4 regions of the Cytobacillus sp. Hm23 genome follow, and region 2 is predicted to be linked to each of the others. Evidence: riboswitches for the same ligand, from Rfam matches in the RefSeq annotation. Region 2 holds a riboswitch; each other region holds the start of a gene.
The links. Region 2 has a riboswitch for S-adenosylmethionine ahead of mtnK (S-methyl-5-thioribose kinase). Riboswitches for the same ligand answer to the same signal wherever they lie in the genome.

Region 1 (5,596 bases), on a different contig from region 2:
CCCGTTAGAGGTAAAGAGAACTATAGGGGGAGATCTAAGTGGAGAAGGGGTAATTGATAAGGTGGAATTAGAAAATAATAAAACTGTGATCACTTACCGACTGATTTCTTTACATTCAACAAACTAAGGGATTGGGATACTTTATCCGGCAAAATCAAAGCCTTTTTACATTTTGAGGTTGATGTACAACATATAACAGTAAGAATACAGCAATCCTAGTCGAATGATTACAATAATACTAACCTTAGTAAAGAGTAAAAGGGTCAGACCCATTTCTATTGATGGGGTCAGACCCTTTATTGTTATCATTATTCTAAGTATCGTGCATGATGAAAGTGAAATTAGAGTAGTAAGTAATTAGTTAGTTAGCTATTAATGGAGGTCCACCTAATTGTCCTATCTTCTCATCAATATTATTAAACTTTTTGAAGTTTTCCTGGAATTTTGCTGCTAGTTCAGTTGCTTTATCAACGTATTCTTGTTTGTTTGCCCATGTTTTTATTGGCTGTAGTACATCATCAGGTACACCAGGAACATGTAATGGTATTTTTAAACCAAATATACGTTCTTTTATTGTTTCAACGTTGGTTAATTCTCCTTCTAAAGCAGAACGTACCATTGAACGAGTAAATTCAAGCTTCATTCGGTTACCTACACCATATTCTCCACCAGTCCAGCCCGTATTCACAAGATATACTTGAGCACCATGTTCATCAATCTTATCACCTAACATTTTTGCATACCGAGTTGCTGGCAATGGTAAGAATGGTGAACCAAAGCAAGTTGAAAATGTAGCTTGTGGAGAAGTGATTCCTCGTTCTGTTCCAGCAAGCTTACTCGTATATCCACTTAGAAAATGGTACATTGCTTGTTCCTTCGATAGTTTACTAATAGGAGGTAAAACACCGAAGGCATCAGCTGTTAAAAAAATGATCGTATTAGGATGACTTGCAATGCTAGGAAAAATGATATTATCGATTGCCTGTATAGGGTAAGCAGCTCGAGTGTTTTCTGTAAGAGAAGAATTGTCATAATCAGGATTTCTTGAGCAATCATCAACGATGACATTTTCTAGTACTGAACCGAATCGAATAGCATCGTAAATTTGTGGTTCTTTCTCTCGGGATAAGTTTATACACTTGGCGTAACAGCCACCCTCTATATTAAACACTCCATTTGCTGACCATCCATGTTCATCGTCCCCTATTAACCGTCTGTTCGCATCGGCTGAAAGGGTTGTTTTACCCGTTCCTGACAACCCGAAGAATAAAGCGACATCTCCTTCTTGACCAATATTGGCTGAACAATGCATGGATAAAATCTCTTTTTCAGGGAGAACATAGTTCATAACAGAAAATATGGATTTTTTCATCTCGCCTGCATACTCTGTTCCACCTATGAGCACTGTGCGTTTTTCAAATGAAATAATAATAAATGTTTCCGATCTCGTTCCATCAATTGCAGGATCTGCTTTGAAATTTGGTGCAGAAATGACAGTGAAGTCAGCGATATGCGATTGTAATTCCTCCTCAGTAGGACGAATAAATAGCTGATGTGCAAATAAATTGTGCCATGCATATTCATTAATCACTTGAATAGGAAGTTGATATTTTTTATCAGCACCTGCGAACCCATTAAATACATAAATTTCATCTTTGTTAGCTAAATAATCGAGTACTTTATTATATAGATTGTCAAAAGATTCCTGTGAAATAGGCTGATTTACTGTTCCCCAATCTATTTTACCTTTTGTAGATGGTTCATCTACAATATATTTATCTTTAGGTGATCGTCCAGTATATTTTCCTGTTGTAGATAGTATGGCACCTGAAGAAGTTAAAGTGCCTTCTTTTCTATTTAACACACTTTCAACGAGAGTAGGGACGGATAAATTGTGTAATGTATTTTTACGAGCTAGTAAACTTGATAATTCGCATGATACACTAACAGAATTCATGATCAAAACCTTCCTTTACGTTTTAATAATGTCGTTAACAATTCATAACTTAAAAATAGTATAACACATTAACTCAAATAGTCTATACTATTTATAATTATTTTATACTGGATTCAACATAATCGTACCATTCTTTGTAAAAGATACATAACGAAAATTTAATGAACAATTCAGCTCTTAACTATGTTGACATGTAACTGTTTACTACGTTAATATATTGTGTTGAACGGATACTCTCTTATCCCGAGCTGGTGGAGGGACAGGCCCTATGAAGCCCAGCAACCATCACTATATTTTTCAGATTATGAGAAAATAATCTGCTTTGTTCTTAATGTGATAAGGTGCTAACCTGGTGCAAGGCACTTGTCTTGAACGATAAGAGTGAAAGGCGTGAATCGAGTATGTCAAACCTTTCCTCATGATTTGTAGGAGAGGTTTTATTTATTTCCAGTAAAAAGTTTGAAATTTTGGAAAGTAATATGGGAATGAGTTCCGTTTCAAAATATAACTATATGAAGTGGTTGCTTCATAAAGGAGGATAAAGCTATGACAAAAAAACGTCACTTATTTACTTCTGAATCTGTAACTGAAGGTCACCCTGATAAAATTTGTGACCAAATATCAGATTCCATTCTTGATGCTATCTTAACAAATGATCCTAACGCTCGTGTTGCATGCGAAACGACCGTGACAACAGGGATGGCCTTGGTTGCTGGGGAAATTACTACATCGACGTATGTTGATATTCCTAAGATCGTACGTGAAACTGTACGGAGCATTGGCTACACACGTGCAAAATATGGTTTTGATTCAGAAACCTGTGCGGTATTAACATCTATTGATGAGCAGTCTCCTGACATTGCAATGGGTGTTGATCAAGCACTTGAAGCTCGTGAAGGGTCAATGACAGATGAAGAGATAGATGCGATAGGAGCTGGTGACCAGGGCTTAATGTTCGGATATGCTTGTAATGAAACAAAAGAATTAATGCCGTTACCAATCTCATTAGCTCATAAATTAGCACAACGCTTAACAAAGGTAAGAAAAGAAGAAATTCTTCCATACTTACGACCTGATGGTAAGACCCAAGTAACTGTTGAGTATGATGAAAATGATAAACCTGTTCGCATAGATACGATTGTAATTTCTACTCAACATCACCCTGAGATCACATTAGAACAAATTCAACGAAATATTAAGGAGCATGTTATAAACCATGTTGTTCCTAAAGAATTGATTGATGCTGATACAAAATACTTTATAAATCCTACAGGTCGATTTGTAATAGGTGGCCCACAAGGAGACGCTGGATTAACAGGGCGCAAAATAATTGTTGATACGTATGGAGGATATGCCCGTCACGGTGGGGGAGCATTCTCTGGTAAGGATCCTACAAAAGTTGATCGATCAGCTGCATATGCTGCACGTTATGTTGCCAAGAATTTGGTGGCAGCTGGCTTAGCTGATAAGTTGGAAGTTCAGTTAGCGTATGCAATCGGCGTTGCACAGCCTGTATCCATTTCAGTTAATACATTCGAAACAGGTAAGGTTGCTGATGAAGTGTTAGTTGACCTCATTCGTAATAATTTTGATTTACGTCCAGCAGGGATTATAAATATGCTTGACTTACGACGTCCAATTTATAAGCAAACAGCAGCATATGGTCATTTTGGACGCACTGATGTTGATCTTACGTGGGAACGTACTGATAAAGCAGAAGTGTTAAAAGAACAAGCATTATCTCGAAGTAATTAATAAAGGTTGTTTTTGCATTGATTGTTGCTTTTCATATTAAGGAATCATTATTGCTGTTCTATTTTAATGATAATAGCTACAAAATATACGAAAATTACCTTAATAAATAACTAGGGCATATCCCACATACAACATATTCTGTATGTGAGATATGCCCTTACTATGAATGACAATATTTTTTATAGGTAATAACTAAGATGGACTCTTAACTTCTGCCACATTAGGAAATATCGTTTTAACACTATCAGCAAAAGGACAGTAGTATACGAATATCTCATAGCCATTAATATCTATTATTCGTTTGCCAAAAGGAAACAAAGACAAGTTCTGAATTTCAAGTTCTAGGTTAGGAAAATTTTCGTTAATGAATTTTAGTACCTCATGTTCACGGTAGTCCACAAGTAACCCTCCTGATTTTTCAGAATTTTACAAACTATTTCTCTACTCTAATAAAAAATTCCTTTATAAATGAAAGAAAATAATTCATACTAAGCGAAATATAGGAGAGTTAAATTTTTGCCGCTGGCTGTTTTGACATTGATCGTTGTTTTTTCTTCTAAGATTTTAGGATGTATATATCTAGTGTTCGAGGCATTTTTTCTTCTGTACAACGATGACTAACATATAAAAACAACTTTTTATGGAACTAGTTTGGTACAAACAACAGAGTTTACAAAAAAAGCATTTAGTAAACATAGCAACAAAGTTAACGAAAAGAGCCTTTCTGATTAGACAAAAAGGAAAATTGTGTATACTACTAACACTGCTCAATTCACTAGCTAAATATGATATAATTCTTAAATATATAAATACGAATTAGTAGGTGACTTACATAATGTGTGGATTCATTGGCTGTGTAAACAATACAGCAAATCATCAACGTAACGAAAATGACAAAGCTTTGTTTGAAAATATGAATAATATTATTACTCATAGAGGACCAGACGATGAAGGGTTTTATTTCGATGAACATATACAGCTAGGTTTTAGACGTTTAAGTATTATTGATCTTGAAGGGGGACATCAGCCTCTTACTTATGAAAATGAACGTTATTGGATAATCTTTAACGGTGAAATATATAATTATGTAGAGCTTCGTGAATCTTTAGTCAAGGAAGGCTTTCATTTTAATACGAGCTCTGATACAGAAGTTATATTAGCTCTTTATAGCCACGAAAAGGAAAAAGCTGTAGAAAAGCTAAGAGGAATGTTTGCATTCGTAATTTGGGATAAAGAGACGAAAACTTTATTTGGGGCACGGGATCAATTTGGAATTAAACCGTTTTTCTATATGGAGCAGGGTGATTTAACATATTTTGCATCAGAAAAAAAGAGTATTTTGGCAGCGCTGAAGAACGGCTTAATAAACTATGAGGCATTGCAAAACTATTTAACGTATCAATATGTACCTGAACCGGAAACGATGTCATATGGCATTCGTAAATTGGAGCCTGGGCACTACTTTACAAAAAAAATTGGTGAGCCTATGAATATCTCACAATATTGGAAAGCCAGTTTTCATACGATGCATAAGTCAGAGGATAAGCTCATCAAGGAAATTCGTGATGTATTATACGATTCAGTGAAAATACATATGCGTAGTGATGTGCCTGTTGGATCCTTTCTTTCAGGCGGAATCGATTCTTCGATTATCGCATCAATAGCAAAGGAATTTCACCCTAATATTAAAACTTTTTCTGTAGGCTTTGAACGTGATGGTTTCAGTGAAATAGATGTAGCGAAAGAGACAGCTGCAAAGCTTGGTTTAGAAAATATAAGCTATGTTATTTCTCCAGAAGAGTATATGCAAGAGCTTCCAAAAATTATTTGGCATATGGACGACCCGCTTGCTGACCCTGCAGCAGTTCCGTTATATTTTGTTGC
Region 2 (5,596 bases):
GGTACTTACTTCAACTGGAGTTGTGACAGAACCTTCTGAACCAACGCCAGAGCCAGAACCAACTGAACCAACTGAACCAACTGAACCAACGAATCCAAGTTCTATCAATGCTTTTGAGAAAATACAAGCAGAAGACTTTGATTCAATGCAAGGTATTCAAACAGAAGATACAACTGATTTAGGTAGTGGGAAAAATGTAGGTTGGACAGACAACGGCGATTATATAGCATTTAACAATGTTAATTTTGGTACCGATGGCGCAAAAGGGATTGAAGCTAGAGTAGCTAGTCAATCAGCAGGTGGAACAATTGAAGTAAGGTTAGATAGCGTAAATGGAACTTTAGTTGGAACAGTAGCTATTCAAAATACTGGCGGATGGCAAAATTGGGTTACAAACACTGCCACTATCAATAATGTCACAGGTACACATGATGTATATTTTGTATTTAAAGGTGCTGCTGAAGGTATCGGAAACTTAAATTGGGTTGAATTTACTAAAAACTCAGTTACACCAACAGAACCAACTCCGAATCCAGAGCCAACACCAACACCAGAACCTGGAACTATTCCTACTGGAAATGGTGTGATGACATTCCAATTACAAAATAATACTGGTGGACAGTATTCTGATGATGAAATTTACTGGGCTATTCTTGGATACAATAAAGCTACTGGGCAGCTTAGTCATGTAGATAAAGATGGGAATTTGATAGAAAGTAAAATAAGTGACAATGATGCACCAGGTCACTTGACGAAAAACGGTCAAAACTATCCAAACTACTTTTATAAAATGAGCGAAGTAGACTGGACATCAATGCCAGAAATTGACTCTGGAAGGATGTTTATTAGTTTAGGAAGTCCAATGTATATTAAGTTAAATCAAGCGGCGGATGGTAGAGTAGGATTTGCAGGTCCAGATTTAAATAATCCAACAGATCCTAACCAAGATATTTATTTCGAATGGATTGAGTTCACAATTGACCAATGGGGTTATCACGGAAACTCTACTCGAGTAGACCAATTTAGTTTCCCAATTACGAATAGATTACTAGGTTCTGATGGGTATGATAAAATCGTAGGTGAAACATACACGCGTGACGAGTTATTTAGTGCATATAAAAATGAAATGCCAGCGGAATTCCAATCATTAGTTGAAGAACCATATAGAATCGTTGCTCCAGGTAAAGGTCAATTTAAGCCAGGAGGAACATATGAAAACTATTTTGATAACTACGTGAATGAAGTTTGGGACTATTATAGAACGAATGAATTAACCTTTACTGCAGAAGCAGGAACATTTAGTGGACGTGTTGAAGGAGATAACTTCGTCTTTTCGAAAAACGGTGGTCCTTACAATTTATATATTACAGAAAAACCATCGACACTTGAAGTTTTTGAGTGTTCAGGGCCGATGGATACAGGAAGTCCAGATGAGAAAGTAGTGGAAGCTCAAGTTTGTGCCGCATTAAATAGAGGTATTATGTACGACCCTGTTAATTGGGGGAATTCAGATTTCTTCTATCAAAACGATACAGCTAACTTCTATGCTAAATTCTGGCATGATTACAGCATTGACGGTTTAGCATACGGCTTTGCTTATGATGATGTAAGAAATTACAGCACGCTTTTAGAACATCCTAATCCAGAAGCACTAATTATTGGTGTAGGCTGGTAAATTGAAAGGGGTCAGATCTCCACTGTGTAAAGCAGTGGAGATCTGACCCCTTATTTGATGCCTTTTTCGGTAATGAATGCAGTGATAAGATCGTTAGGCGTAATATCAAAAGCAGGGTTGTAGATATTTATGCCGTTCGGTGTGACTTTTTTTCCATCAATATGTGTAACTTCTTCATGATCACGTTCTTCTATTTTTATGTCTATTCCGTTCATTATTGAATCATCAAATGTTGATTGTGGTGCAGCGACGTAAAACGGGATGTTGAAGTGTTTCGCAAAAATTGCCAAACCTAACGTTCCTATCTTATTTGCTGTATCACCGTTTTGAGCAATCCTATCGGCTCCTACGATTATTGCTTCTACTTTTTTTGACAATATAGTATGTGCAGCCATATTATCGGTGATGAGAGTAACATCAATTCCTGTCTGAGTTAATTCCCAAGTTGTTAACCTTGCACCTTGTAAAACAGGTCGAGTTTCCATCACGAACACGGAAAAGTCAATTCCACGCTCCTTGCCTAGATGAAACGGAGCAAGTGCTGTACCGTATCTAGCTGTAGCGATAGAACCTGCATTACAAATTGTTAAGATACGGCGCTTTGCACCTAATAATTTGAGTGCATGCTCACCAATTTCACGACAAGCACTTTCATCTTCGAGCTGAATTTTGATTGCCTCACCAGTTAATATTGTGATTGCTTCATCAACTGTCGTCGCTTGTTTAATGGAATAAATGAGTCGGTCTAAAGCCCAACTTAGATTAACAGCTGTTGGTCTTGAACTTACTAAATAGTCACGATCTTTCCCAAGCCTAGTTCTGAAATCTACTAGGCTATGTACATGATAGCTTTTAGCAGCTAGCACTAATCCAAAAGCTGCCACGATGCCAATTGCAGGTGCACCTCTAACTTTTAGCGAAGCAATAGCATGATAAACGTCTTCTAGTGTAGTTAAATTTATAAAAACTGTATCAAGTGGGAGCTTTTGTTGGTCTAATATTCTGATGAAATGGTCTTTCCATTCTACCGATAAAGGAAGATTTGAGACTTGCTTCATCTTACAAATCTCCTTTCAGTATGTTGAATAACATCTTGAATTTCTGAAGCATGTGTAAGACTGTGGCGATTTACAATAAGTGTTCTACCGACTTGTAGAGCAGTCGACTTAACTTGAATCTTTCTCTCATGAGGAGTAATGCGATCTAAATCCTCCACATGTGCTAAGCCAATCGTACGGCGGATAATTTCACATCCAGCAAAGCCAATTGCGTCTGCATATGCTTGTGTTAAAATGTGCTCAACGAAACCTTCAACCTCCGCGAAGGACTCAATGCTATGATTTTTCCATAGTTTAACAAAGGTAGTGGTGAAAGTGTCCCATGTACCTTCAATACAATTGTATAAGTAGCTTCTTTCATTATCTTTTCGAGATAAAATTTGTAAAATAAGGTTTGCGAAAAATAAGCCAATATCAAACCCCATAGGTCCACAGAAGGCAAATTCAGTATCAATAATCTTCGTCTCTTCTTCATTAGCAATGATACTTCCAGTGTGCAAATCTCCATGAATAATACCATCACCTTGCGTTAAAAATATTTTTTTTAATTTTGCGACTTCAAGCTTTAAGAAAGAGTCATTCCAAATAGTTTGAATATTTTCTTGTAATTCTTTTTCATAGTTGTTTGTGTCATGATTAAAGAAAGGGTCGGTAAAGATGAGATCCTCTGTTATTCTGCACAGCTCGGGATTGACAAACTGTTTCTGTAGTTGCTTTTTCTTTTCCGGTCCTAAAGCATAATCAGAAGTAAAAAATAATGTTGTTGCTAAAAAAGTACCGATATGGGTTGAGAGAGATGGATATAATTTTTTATTGATGACCCCTTTTCTCACGATGTCTAGATGAGATAAATCTTCCATCACAGTAACTGCCAACTTGTCATCGGTATAGTAAACCTTTGGAATATGCTCAGGACAATAGCTTGCAAAGGTAAGTAGCGCATGGCTTTCAATTGTTGCGCGCTTTAGTGTAAGCGGCCAGCTTTCACCAATAACTTTTGCATAGGGTAATGCCTGCTTTATTATGATTCCTTTGTTGTTACGCTCATCGACTATTCGAAAGACAAGGTTTAAGTTTCCATCTCCAATTTCTTTACATGTTAACAATGATTGCTCTTGAAAAAGTGTTAACCTTTGGGCTAAAGAAATTGCACTTGTTTCCGTTAGCGGTTGATAAGTACTTTGATTTGAACTCATAAATACCTCCAAAAAAGCGTTATTTTGTAAATGTTAACTAGAAAAAGCCTCTTTCTTATTAAACGAAAGAGGCTTGAAGAACGAACTTCTACCCCTTATCTTTCAGAAAGTCTTGCTTTCTGTTGGAATTAGCACCGTGCCTTTGAAGAACTTAGAAGTTCTGGCGTTAGCTTACACGCCCCATCCTCATGATGGTATTACGGTCGGTTGCTGGGCTTCATAGGGCCAAATCCCTCAGCCAACTCTTGATAAGAGACTAACTTATAAAATTTACGTGTGTGATTACGATCCATAAATTTGTTTGTATGAAAAGTATCATAACAATACGTGATTTTCTTTGTCAATAACTTTTTCAAATGTTTAAAATATATATGAAACTTAAGTGTAGTTTTAATAAATTGAATTATATTTAAAATTGAACATTTAATTGTCACTAATTGTTAAAGTATTAAACGATGCTATGAGCAGGATTTTACAATAAATAACACGAATGATATGAATGAGAAAAAGAAGTCATAATTTAAATGATAAATATTTCGAGGTGATAAAATGACCGTTTTTCAAGAAAAATGGGATGAATTAGCTAGCTTAAAGGATGAATTAGGTTCGAGAGATTGGTTTTATGCAACGAGTGGCAATCTCTCAATCAAAGCAAGTGATTCACCGTTAACATTTCTCATTTCGGTAAGTGGAAAGGACAAACGGCAGCGTACAAAGGATGATTTTTTATTAGTAGATGAACAAGGACACCCTACGAGTAGTACCAAATTACATCCTTCGGCAGAAACTCCACTTCATCTCACAGTGTATAAACAATCAAATGCAGTCTGTTGTATACACATCCATACGGTAGATAATAATGTTATATCAGAACTATATGGAGATCAAGGACAAGTGAGTTTTCATGGGCAAGAAATGATCAAAGCATTCGATGAATGGGAAGAAGATGCAGAAATTACAATACCGATTATAAGAAATTATGCATATATCCAGTTGTTAGCAGATTCATTTAGTACTTACGTTACATCTGACAAAGGTGCTGTACTCATAAGAAATCATGGTATTACTGTGTGGGGAAGAAGCGTATTTGAAGCAAAAAAATTACTAGAAGCCTACGAATTTTTGTTTAGTTACCATCTAAAACTACTGCAATTAAAAAGAGATGTAAAAATATTATCATAAGTATATTAAATTTGTTGAAACCTTTCACGTATATGTTCGTATAGATAGTAAAGGCTATTTTCATAAACTTTGTTGTTATAGTTCCTATACTAGAAGAGAAAGATGGTTTTACTCAAATGTAAACCTTTTATAAAGGCTTTGTAAACTTTACTGTTATTGATAACAAATTAGTACCAATAAAAAAGTGTTTTTATATGTTAGGCATCATTGTTCTGAAGAAATGATGTTTAAATTTATTCGTACGAAAAAACAACTATCTTTGCGAAAACATCCGTAGTAAAAGATTTAATGGAAGGTTTTTATCTTACAATTTGCTAGTTTTTTCTTTAAAAGATGTGTTTTATATGTTGTGTTTCTTGTCGTAATTTAGACTATCATATATAATAATTGCATTAGCATATATGCATGTTCAAAATACAGGACAAAAAAGCACAGAAACAGGAACTAATTTCTAGATATTTATATTTTTATTCAGGAGGTGACAC
Region 3 (5,596 bases), on a different contig from region 2:
ATTTCCTCAAGTTCGGCAATACTTTTCCTTACACCACGAATTCCACCTATTGTTCCTAATGTATAATGCTCGTCACTTTTCCCGATGGAACGCTTTGCTATTTGAACTGCAGCTTTATTAATTTCTTTTACTTTATTTTCAAGGTCGTATCTAGCTAATTTAACACGATTTGCTCCATACGTATTAGTTTGGATAACATTAGCTCCTGCTTGAATATATGCTTCATGTACTTGTTGGATTCGATTTGGTTGAGTGAGGTTAAGTTCCTCAAAACAATAGTCGACACCGTATGAATAGAGGAGTGTCCCCATCGCACCATCAGCAATTAAAATGTCATTTTTTAAACGTTCTAGTAGTTTCATAGGCTCACCTTATACTCTGAATGATGTGTTGGAAGTTGATCTAATGCTTGTGAGAAATCTGCTATAAGATCAAGAGGATTTTCAAGACCAACAGATAGTCGCAAAAGTCCGTCAGTGATTCCTCTTTTATTTCTTTCTTGAGCTGGCATAGCTGCATGCGACATTTTTGCTGGATAGGATAGAATGGATTCAACAGCACCTAAGCTAACGGCGAATACTGGTATTTTTATATACTTTGAAACAGTACGTACACTTTCCGCATCCTTTAACTTAAAAGATAATACAGCACCTGGGCTAGTAGACTGCTCTTGTTGAAGGGAATATCCTTCATGGTCAGTTAAACCAGGGTAGTAAACCTCCTCAACTTTAGGGTGTCGTTGTAAAAATTGTGCAAGCTGTAATGCACTTTGCGAAGATTGTGTCATGCGCACGTGCAATGTTTTTATGCCCCGTAAGACGAGCCAAGCATCTTGAACCCCAAGGACCGCACCGAACGCGTTTTGAATAAAGGCAAGTTGGGTGGCTAACTGCTCATCTTTGACAACGGCTAGCCCCGCGATGACATCACTATGTCCTGATATGAACTTTGTTGCACTATGCAAAACGATATCTATACCTAAATCCAATGGTCGCTGTAAAATTGGAGTCATAAACGTATTGTCTAAAAATGTGAGGCAACCTTGTTTTTTAGCTAATGTGACAATCGCTCTAATATTAGTCACTTTAAGTAAAGGGTTTGACGGTGTCTCAATATATATTACCTTCGTATTTGTTTGAATAGAGTTTTCAACTTCCTGTAGGTTCGTCATGTCAACAAATGTGTGATCGATGCCGAACTTTGTTAGTACCTCTGTTACAACCCGAAATGTTCCACCATACACATCCTCGCTTATGAGGACATGATCACCTTTTGATAACAGCATAAAAGCACTTGATATGGCAGCCATACCAGAGGAAAAAGCGAAACCTCTCACACCATTTTCTAATTCAGCTATCGTCTCTTCTAAAGCTTCACGGGTGGGATTACCAGAACGACTATAGTCATATTTTGAAAAATTCTCTAAATCAGCTTGATGAAATGTTGATGCATGCTGAATCGCAACACTTACTGCACCTGTATGAGGATCTACTTTATGCTTATTATGAAGTAGCTTAGTTTGATCAGAAAATGAATTAGACATATGTGTTCACCCCTTCCTTAGCCGCTTTTAATGCTGATGTAAGGTCATCTATGAGATCATCAGCATTCTCGATACCAATTGAGAATCTTAATAAACGATTGCAAATTCCGTTTGCAACTCTTATTTCTTCAGGTATATCTGCATGTGTTTGTGTAGCTGGATAGGTGATGAAGCTTTCAACCCCACCAAGGCTTTCAGCGAAAGTGATAAGGCGTAAGTTTTGTAAAAATGGATTAACCCACTTTTCATCTCGGATTTTAAACGACAACATGCCACCACGCTGTGGATAATAGATTTCTACAATATCTTCATGTGCTTTCAAAAATGAAGCAATTTTTTTTGCATTTTCTTCATGCTGTTTTAGACGTAAATGGAGAGTTTTCATTCCACGGATGAGTAACCATGAATCGAAAGGTGATAACACAGCACCAATTGCGTTATGGTAATTACCAAGTTGAGCAGATAGCTCATCTCCTTTTGAAACAATTAACCCTGCTAGCACATCGTTATGACCGCCCAAGTATTTTGTTGCGCTATGGATGACAATGTCTGCCCCTTGAGTTATAGGTTTTTGTAGCAGTGGAGTATAAAATGTATTGTCCACGATTAATAACAAATCATTTTCCTTTGCAACCTCTGCTGCAATTTTTAAATCAACCTCTTGCATAAGTGGATTTGTTGGAGTTTCTATAAATAACGCTTTCGTATTGCTATTTATTAATTCTTTTACAGCATTTATGTTACTAAAATCAGCATAGTGAAAAGTAAAGCCATTTCTTCGAAAAGATTCTTCAAATAACCTGTATGTTCCTCCGTACAAATCATGTGTAACGATCAGCTCATCTCCCTGCTCAAAGAGAGCTAAAACTGTTTGAATCGCAGCCATACCTGAACTACAAGCAAAGCCTTGATCACCTTCCTCAAGCTGTGCTATTGCCTGTTCGACAATTTGTCGAGTGGGATTACCCGTTCGAATGTAATCATACCCTGTAGACTCACCTATACCTGTGTGACGGTAGGCTGTAGACAAATAGACAGGTGGATTGACCGTCCCAGTAACATTTTCACTTCTGTTTCCAATTTGTGCACATGATGTTTCGATATTTATTTTTGTCATATAAATTCCTCCTCATTTCAATTGATTTTCTATACTTGTTTAAAGTGGTAAAGTTTTGTGGTAGTTTTAGAACATTAAGTACGGGCTTTTAAATCTATAAAAGAGTAATAAAAAAAGCCTTCTGATAAGAAGGCTTTGAGTTTAATCATCAGCTCTCCTTATCTTCCAAGCGAAAAGTTTATACATTTCGCTTGCTGGATTTAGCACCTGACCATAAATTTGGCTGGTTGCTGAGGTTTCAAAGGGCCAGTCCCTCCACCTCTCTTGATAAGATGAATTGTTTATTTATCTTAGTTTTTAAGACTCCTACCTCTAAAAGAAGGAGCTATCGGATCACGTGGGCTACATTTACCACCTGATTCATTTTTAAGTTGAATGAGTTAATGTATTAAATATTGATTGCATATAAATTTACAATAGATTTGACTGTTTTGCAAGATATTTTTAGAATTTTTTTATAAGTTAAAAAATGGTATGATCAATATATAATATGTTCAACAAGGATAAAAACTACAGAAAATAATTAGGTAAATTGTATGCAGGTGGTGTGTTAATATGAAAACCTTTTTAATAAGGTTGACTACTTTTTCAGCTTTGTGGGGAGGGTTTCTCTATGTAGAAGTATCTCATTCAACAAGGTGGTACATATCCATTTTGGTTTGTGCTTTGTCGTTCGTCTGTTTCTTTTTCATTCCTATTGTTAAAAAAAAGCTAATATTCTATACTCTGCTTCTTTGCATGTTGTTTGTTTCGAGTGTTTTGTTTATTCAAGACGAAAATACATTTAGTAAATTACTATTTTTGTATATAACATTAGATGCTATTTCATTATTATCGCAAAAGCAATATCAACTATTTTCAGCCGTTAGTATAGGTTTAATGGGTATGCTGCTGATTTTTACTAATGCTATAAATGTTGAATTGGTTGTTATACTCATATTTTTTTATTATTTGAGCATTTTGTTAAATAATAAAATGACGGAGACCAATTATAAACAAGACATGTATGAGGAGCTTTTAGGTGAATATCGAAATCTAAAACGCATTAGTTTACGAAATGAACGGGCAGCACGATTAGAAGAAAGAACAGGAATTGCTCGTGAGATTCATGATTCTGTCGGTCATAAATTAACAGCACTGCTCATGCAAATCGAAATGCTTTCGATGAAAGAAAAACGACAGGAATATGGAATTTTGAAAGAGCTTGTTCGTGAAAGTTTAGAAGAAACGAGGCATGCGGTTAAAACACTTAAAGATGAAGAATTTGAAGGTCTGTCGTCAGTGCTTCAATTAATTAGAAAGTTAGAATCAGAGAGTCATATACTCGTGCATTTTACGACAAAGCAAGGAGCTTTATCTGTGAGCTTATCTAATCAACAAAGCGTTACTTTATATAGAGTTATACAAGAGGCACTAACAAATGCAATGCGCCATGCACAATCTCGTGAAGTATTTGTAACAATTGGTAAGTCAGCTGTTGGAGATCTTTATTTTGAAGTAACGAATAAGATTTTTAAAACCAAATCTTTTACTATTGGATTTGGACTAAGTAACATGCGAAAACGTGTTGAAGAGCTAAATGGGGATATAAACTTCAATCAAACAGAGTCTCATTTTGTTGTTAACGGATCATTTCCTGTATTTGTAAAGGAGGTTATATAAATATGTATAACATTATTGTAGTAGAAGACCAAGCAATTGTTAGGCAGGGACTTGTCATGATGATTGAACAAGAAGAACAATTTCACGTAGTGGCTCAAGCTGGAAATGGTCATGAGGCAATTGAACAATTGGAGAAGCATTTGGTTGACGTTGTTGTAATGGATATACGAATGCCCCAAATGAATGGTCTCGAAGCTACTAGAATAATTAAACAGCGATGGCCACAAGTAAAAATATTAATATTAACGACGTTTAACGATGATGAATACGCAATGCAAGCACTAAAAGACGGTGCCAATGGCTTTATGCTAAAGACAGCTGAACCAGCCAAACTCGTTAGTGCAATACATAGTAGCTTAAACGGAGGTATGACTATCCATGACGAAGTAGCTGCAAAAGTGATGCCTCGGTTGTTGACAGATAGACACCGCGAAAAAATAGACATTCCATTAACAAACCGTGAGCTTGCTGTAACAAAGTTAGTAGGCGAAGGAAAAACAAATAAGGAAATTTCTGAGGAGTTGCACTTGTCGATAGGCACTGTAAAAAACCATATTACGCAAATTCTACAGAAGCTTGATTTACGGGATCGCACACAACTCGCCATCTTTGCTGTCAAAAATGATATTACGTAAGCAGATAAAAAGGAGAAAAGCACGGTGATTAATTACAAGATTAATATACCAATAAGTCCACAAGATATTGCACATGTATTCCAAAGTTCTGGTATAAAGCGACCTTATGATGACCTTGATCGAATTGAGAAGATGTTCTCACATTCTAACATCGTTGTGAGTGCTTGGGGTGGAGATGAGCTTGTGGGTATTGCACGATCAATAACCGATTACTATTATTGTTGTTACTTATCTGATTTAGCTGTGTCAGCACCATATCAACAAAGAGGAATTGGCAAAGAATTAATCGCGATTACCCAACAGTTTGTGGGTGATCAAGTGGCACTTATTTTATTATCTTCAAAACAAGCGATAGATTATTATCCTAACATTGGGTTTACAAAGCTTGATAATGCATTTAGGATTCCGAGAAAACAATGATCAATCGTAGTGTGAAGGTAGGGAGCCGACGAGGCTCTTTTTTTCGTACAGTTTGACTTCGTACAGTAAAAGTGGTGAATTGGACAGTAAACGTATGAATATGGACAGTAAAAGTGGTGAATCCGACAGTAAACGTATGAGCATGGACAGTAAAAGAAGATAATTGGACAGTAAGGCGAAAATTTGCATATTTGAATAATCATGTGACTAAGGTCATGT
Region 4 (5,596 bases), on a different contig from region 2:
ATCTAGGTCAGCTTCCATACTCCTCCGGCAATTTCAAAAAAACATATTCCGTTGTGGGAAACCCGAAGTTCGTTGAGGGAGTGAACGTCCAGAAAGAGATAGCTCATCATTACTTTTAATTTCTTGAAGGAGTTTGCTTTGAAATATCGAAAATTTTAAAATAATAAAAATATTTCGTTAGCCTTAAGCGTTTACAAAATGTTTAGCGTTACGTGTTGTTTCACGTGTCTATAAGAAAAAACGTGACCTCAATTGCTAAGGTTCAGTTGATAGAGGATGTAATTGTATTTGACTCTTTTGGCTGTCCAGCTAAAGAGCCTATTCAATTTAGATAATTAACACGTTAACTAAATTGAATAGTTTCCTTTATATGGAGCGGTTCCGATGCTTGTAGAAGGTGATCTCAACATTTGCACATTTTCTTATAATCCAAAGGAACGAGGGGAGGGAGATGTTATCGAAAATATATTACTTGTTGTTTGTACTAGGTTGTATGAATCGGTGAAGCACTTCTATACACATGTAGAACAACAGGTCATATGTTTATCGTAACTAAAATGTATGGAACTTAATATACTTCTTAACGAGTTTAATAATAGGTTCGTTCAAAATTCACACTTAAACCTACTTCTACCTAACCATGCAATCATTGTTAATTTTGAATGTAATAAAGAGAAAGTCCAAGTTGTGTTAACAGCACGGGGAATGGAGTTGAGCAAATGGCAACAAAGTCATGCAGACGTTTCATTAGGTGCTGAACCCCAGCAGTTTTACGAATTGTTATCTGGTAAAGAAAAGTTACAAAAATTGATAAATCGACAAAGTATCATTTCCGAAGGGAAATTCAGATACATTCTTTTGCTAGAATCATTATTTGCTTTGAATATTAAAGGAGAAGGGGAAGAAAAAAATGCGTAATGAGAAAGATTATCGTTTAGAAACATTGAGTGTCCATGGAGGATTAGAAGCTGATCCGGTGACAGGTGCAAGAGCAGTACCAATCTATCAATCAAATGCATTCAGGTTCAAGGATACGAGCCATGCTGCTAATTTATTCTCACTCCAAGAAGAAGGATATATTTACTCAAGAATACACAACCCTACTGTAACTGTTTTGGAGGAAAGAGTAGCATTGTTAGAAGGTGGAATTGGTGGGTTAGCATTATCAAGTGGAATGGCTGCTATAACGACTGCGATTCTTAATCTAGCAGGAGCAAATGATGAAATTGTTGCAGCATCTACTTTATATGGTGGAACGTATAATCTATTAGCTAATACTTTGCCGAAATATGGTATCACAACTCACTTCGTTGACCCTTCCAAACCTAAAAATTTTGCAAAGGCCATTTCTTCTAAAACAAAAGCGATATTTGCTGAAACAATTGGTAATCCAAGCTTACACGTATTAGATATTGAGAAGATTGCTTCAATAGCTCACGAAGCTGGAATTCCGCTAATCATTGATAATACATTTGCTACTCCTTATCTATGTAGACCGATTGACTATGGTGCTGATATTGTCATTCATTCTGCTACAAAGTGGCTTTTAGGAAATGGAACGACTTTAGGGGGAATAATCGTTGATGGAGGCAAATTCAATTGGAATTCTGAGAAGTTCCCAGACTTTATAACCCCTGACCCTAGCTACAATAATCTTATATACGCAGAAGCACTTGGAGAAAGTGCATATATCGTCAAAGCTAGGGTGCAATTATTAAGAGATTTAGGTGCTTCATTAAGTCCATTTAATGCTTATCAATTTAACCTTGGCCTAGAAACATTACATGTACGGATGAAAGAACATATTAATAATGCCAGGAAAGTCGTTGAATATTTAGCGAAACACCCTGCTGTAGAGTGGGTTTTGTATCCTGACCATAAAGATCATCCTGCAAAAGAACTTGCTAAAAAATATTTACCAAAAGGTAGTGGGTCCATCGTTGTGTTCGGCATTAAAGGAGGGAGAGAAGCAGGCGCTAAAGTAATTAATCATGTGAAGCTATGGTCGCATGTAGCAAACGTAGGTGACGCTAAAAGCTTGATTATCCATCCAGCAAGTACAACACATCAACAATTAAGTACCGAGGGCTTAAAATCTTCAGGTGTAACAGAAGATTTGATAAGATTGTCAGTTGGAATTGAGAATATTGACGACCTATTAGAAGACTTAGAGCAAGCAATAGAGACAGCGACAGGACTAACTCAAAATAAATAATTAGGGTGAATTGATATGTGTTTTGGATGTAAATTCCATAAAGATATTCATTGACACATATAAATGAGCGTGATAGAATCACAACTATACTTTTTAAAAGAGATTAATTTTGAAATGTAATTTTAAAAATGAATAAGTAAAACATTGATATATACTCTTATCAAGAGAGGTGGAGGGATGTGCCCTATGAAGCCCGGCAACCATCAACGGTGAAGTTGAAATGGTGCCAATTCACACGAAGCGTATGCTTTGATAGATGAGAGAAAGGAATATAATTAAGCCTTTCTGCTCATATGTGCGGAAAGGCTTTTTAATTTTGTTGTTGAGCTATTCTATTAGGTTGATTACGCATTAAATGTTGCTGTTCGTACAAAAATATAAACATGTACTCATTTGGTATTCGTAATATCTTATCTTTTACACATGCTGTTTTCATAATGATTGTTGTAGTTCGTATGAAGAAGTAAACAAATATACAACTATAGTTCATGCCATCTAATCTTTTGAAAATAAACAACAACTATAGTTGCTAAATTGTTAACGATAGAAATAAATTTTACGAAAAGAGCCTTTGATAAAACAATGATAATGGATAAAACGACTATCTAGCTGCTAGAAGAGCTAAATTTGGCAGATCGTTTAGGTTGCAACATAAAACATACTAATCATATACGGATAATATGATTAAGGAAGTAGGTGAGCCTTTTGATAAAACTATCTGGGGTAAAAAAAATATATCAATCTCAAGAAGGAGAAGTAGTTGCTGTAGATAATGTCAATGTGAATATTGCTAAGGGTGAAATATTTGGCATTATTGGTTACAGTGGTGCAGGGAAAAGTACACTCATTCGTTTGTTAAACCAGCTTGAAGCAGCAACAGAAGGAACGATTACGATCAATAATTATAATATGAACTCTATTAAAGGCGATGAATTACGTAAATCACGACAAGAAATTAGTATGATCTTTCAGCATTTTAATTTGCTTTGGTCAAGAACTGTACGGGAGAATATATCATTTCCATTAGAAATTGCTGGCATTCGTAAAAAAGAACGCTTGAAGAGGGTGGATGAGCTAATCAAGCTCGTAGGGTTGGAGGGAAGAGAAAATGCGTATCCTTCACAACTAAGTGGTGGCCAAAAGCAGCGTGTTGGAATAGCTCGCGCTTTAGCAAATCGCCCGAAGGTATTGTTATGTGATGAAGCAACTTCAGCACTTGATCCACAAACAACAGACTCAATTCTTGAACTGCTTGTGGATATTAATAAAAAGCTAGGTCTCACAATTGTGTTAATCACTCATGAAATGCATGTGATTCGTAAAATCTGTCATCGTGTAGCTGTAATGGAAAATGGCAGCATTGTTGAACAAGGTGAAGTTTTATCGGTGTTTCAGCAACCGAAAGCTTCAATAACTAAGAAGTTTGTTAAGCAAATTACAGAACCAGAAGAAGCGACAGAAACAATTGAGCATATTTTAGAAAGCTACCCTGAAGGCAAAGTTATTAAGCTGTTGTTTGTTGGGGATGATGCTGAACAACCTTTAATAGCAGAATTAATCCGTCAGTTTAAAATTGGCATCAATATTATACAAGGAAAGATCTCGCATACACAGCACGGTGCATACGGCACATTGTTTATTCATATGACAGGAACCGCTGAAGAGATAAACCGCTCGATCACATATATAAAGGAAAAACATGTGGCAGTGGAGGTGATACAGCATGGTTAGTCAATTATTTGTAAATGTTAATTGGGAAAAAATGTGGGAAGCAACATTTGAAACGCTATATATGACTGTAACATCGGTGATTGCAACATTTGTTTTTGGTGTTATATTAGGGCTCTTACTTTTTTTAACATCGAAGGACAACCTATTGGAACATAAGCTGATTAATACAATCATCAGCAGTTTTGTAAACATTTTTCGTTCAATACCATTCATAATTTTAATCATTTTATTAATTCCATTAACAAAATTCATGCTTGGGACAATTAGAGGAGCAAATGCCGCTTTACCTGCTCTTGTAATTGGAGCAGCACCTTTCTATGCAAGAATGGTAGAAATTGCATTGCGAGAGATTGATAAAGGTGTTATTGAGGCGGCACGGTCTATGGGGGCGAAAACAAGAACAATCGTTTTCAAGGTGCTGCTACCTGAAGCACTTCCTGCACTCATATCAGGAATTACAGTGACAGCAATTGCTCTAGTTGGTTATACTGCCATGGCTGGAATTATCGGTGCGGGAGGACTTGGGAATTTGGCTTATTTAGAAGGTTTTTCTCGTCGTCATACCGATGTTGTTGTTGTAGCAACCATTTTTATTCTTATTATAGTGTTTATCCTCCAATACATTGGAGATTTTATAACATCAAAAATAGACAAAAGATAGGAGAAGATCATCATGAAAAAAATATTTGCAATCGTAAGTACATTACTCGTAGTTTTTGCTTTGGCAGCATGTGGAACAAGTGAAAAAGAAAGCTCATCAGAAAAGAGTCAAACTAATCAATCTTCAGAAGAGAACAAGCAATTAGTAGTTGGAGCTTCGAATGTACCGCATGCGGAGATTTTAGAACAAGTACAACCGATATTAGCTGACAAGGGAATTGATTTAGTTATAGAAACATATCAAGATTATATTTTACCTAATGAAGATTTAGATAGTGGTGACCTTGATGCTAACTATTTTCAACATATACCATATTTAGAATCGCAAATGGCTGATGTAGGCTATGATTTCGTGAATGCAGGTGGCGTTCATATTGAACCAATCGGAGTATATTCACAAAAATATAGCAGCTTAGATGAATTACCAGAAGGCGCTGTAATTATTATGAGTAATTCAGTGGCTGATCATGGGCGCATTTTAACAATGCTAGAATCACAGGGGTTAATTAAGTTAGCAGATGATGTTGAAAAAGTAGCAGCAACACTTGATGATATTGTAGAAAATCCAAAAAATTTGGAATTTGAAGCTGAAATCGACGCTGCACTATTACCTGAGTTTTATAATAATGACGAAGGTGATGCTATTTTAATCAATACAAACTATGCGATTGATGCTGGATTAAATCCGTTAGATGATGCTATTGCAATTGAAGGCTCTGATTCTCCTTATGTAAATATTATTGCTGTGCGTAGTGGTGATGAAAAAAATAAGGAAATTGTCGAGTTAGTTAACGCTTTGCGTTCAGAAGAAATCCAAAATTATATTATTGAAGAATTTGAAGGAGCAGTTGTCCCTGTTTCGGAATAAGAAATAAGAAGAAAAAACCAGTGATTTCACTGGTTTTTTCTTCTTATTATCGTATAATGAGTTTGATGTGTATTTTGGATGTTTTTTGTTTTTTATGCAAACAATATATGTCGAAGACAATC

Region 1: another riboswitch for S-adenosylmethionine. It lies ahead of metK (methionine adenosyltransferase); the one in region 2 lies ahead of mtnK (S-methyl-5-thioribose kinase).
Region 3: another riboswitch for S-adenosylmethionine. It lies ahead of ACSVDA_RS13290 (methionine biosynthesis PLP-dependent protein); the one in region 2 lies ahead of mtnK (S-methyl-5-thioribose kinase).
Region 4: another riboswitch for S-adenosylmethionine. It lies ahead of ACSVDA_RS02725 (methionine ABC transporter ATP-binding protein); the one in region 2 lies ahead of mtnK (S-methyl-5-thioribose kinase).

Annotation. Positions count from the first base shown of each region.
Region 1 covers NZ_JBPXRQ010000010.1:121,620-127,215, reverse strand. The annotation lists gene ACSVDA_RS08575 (DUF2584 domain-containing protein) at 1-127, shown strand, start outside; gene pckA (phosphoenolpyruvate carboxykinase (ATP)) at 362-1,957, opposite strand; SAM riboswitch class I at 2,193-2,339, shown strand; gene metK (methionine adenosyltransferase) at 2,504-3,712, shown strand; gene ACSVDA_RS08560 (hypothetical protein) at 3,905-4,111, opposite strand; gene asnB (asparagine synthase (glutamine-hydrolyzing)) at 4,548-5,596, shown strand, end outside.
Region 2 covers NZ_JBPXRQ010000004.1:115,501-121,096, reverse strand. The annotation lists gene ACSVDA_RS04110 (beta-1,3-glucanase family protein) at 1-1,675, shown strand, start outside; gene mtnA (S-methyl-5-thioribose-1-phosphate isomerase) at 1,726-2,733, opposite strand; gene mtnK (S-methyl-5-thioribose kinase) at 2,730-3,929, opposite strand; SAM riboswitch class I at 4,022-4,184, opposite strand; gene ACSVDA_RS04095 (methylthioribulose 1-phosphate dehydratase) at 4,479-5,111, shown strand.
Region 3 covers NZ_JBPXRQ010000018.1:24,699-30,294, forward strand. The annotation lists gene ACSVDA_RS13280 (bifunctional homocysteine S-methyltransferase/methylenetetrahydrofolate reductase) at 1-362, opposite strand, end outside; gene metC (cystathionine beta-lyase) at 359-1,543, opposite strand; gene ACSVDA_RS13290 (methionine biosynthesis PLP-dependent protein) at 1,536-2,660, opposite strand; SAM riboswitch class I at 2,816-2,934, opposite strand; gene ACSVDA_RS13295 (sensor histidine kinase) at 3,399-4,322, shown strand; gene ACSVDA_RS13300 (response regulator transcription factor) at 4,325-4,957, shown strand; gene ACSVDA_RS13305 (GNAT family N-acetyltransferase) at 4,982-5,377, shown strand.
Region 4 covers NZ_JBPXRQ010000003.1:33,505-39,100, reverse strand. The annotation lists gene ACSVDA_RS02740 (hypothetical protein) at 385-552, shown strand; gene ACSVDA_RS02735 (SCP2 sterol-binding domain-containing protein) at 562-918, shown strand; gene ACSVDA_RS02730 (O-acetylhomoserine aminocarboxypropyltransferase/cysteine synthase family protein) at 911-2,215, shown strand; SAM riboswitch class I at 2,370-2,478, shown strand; gene ACSVDA_RS02725 (methionine ABC transporter ATP-binding protein) at 2,921-3,946, shown strand; gene ACSVDA_RS02720 (methionine ABC transporter permease) at 3,939-4,607, shown strand; gene ACSVDA_RS02715 (MetQ/NlpA family ABC transporter substrate-binding protein) at 4,620-5,474, shown strand.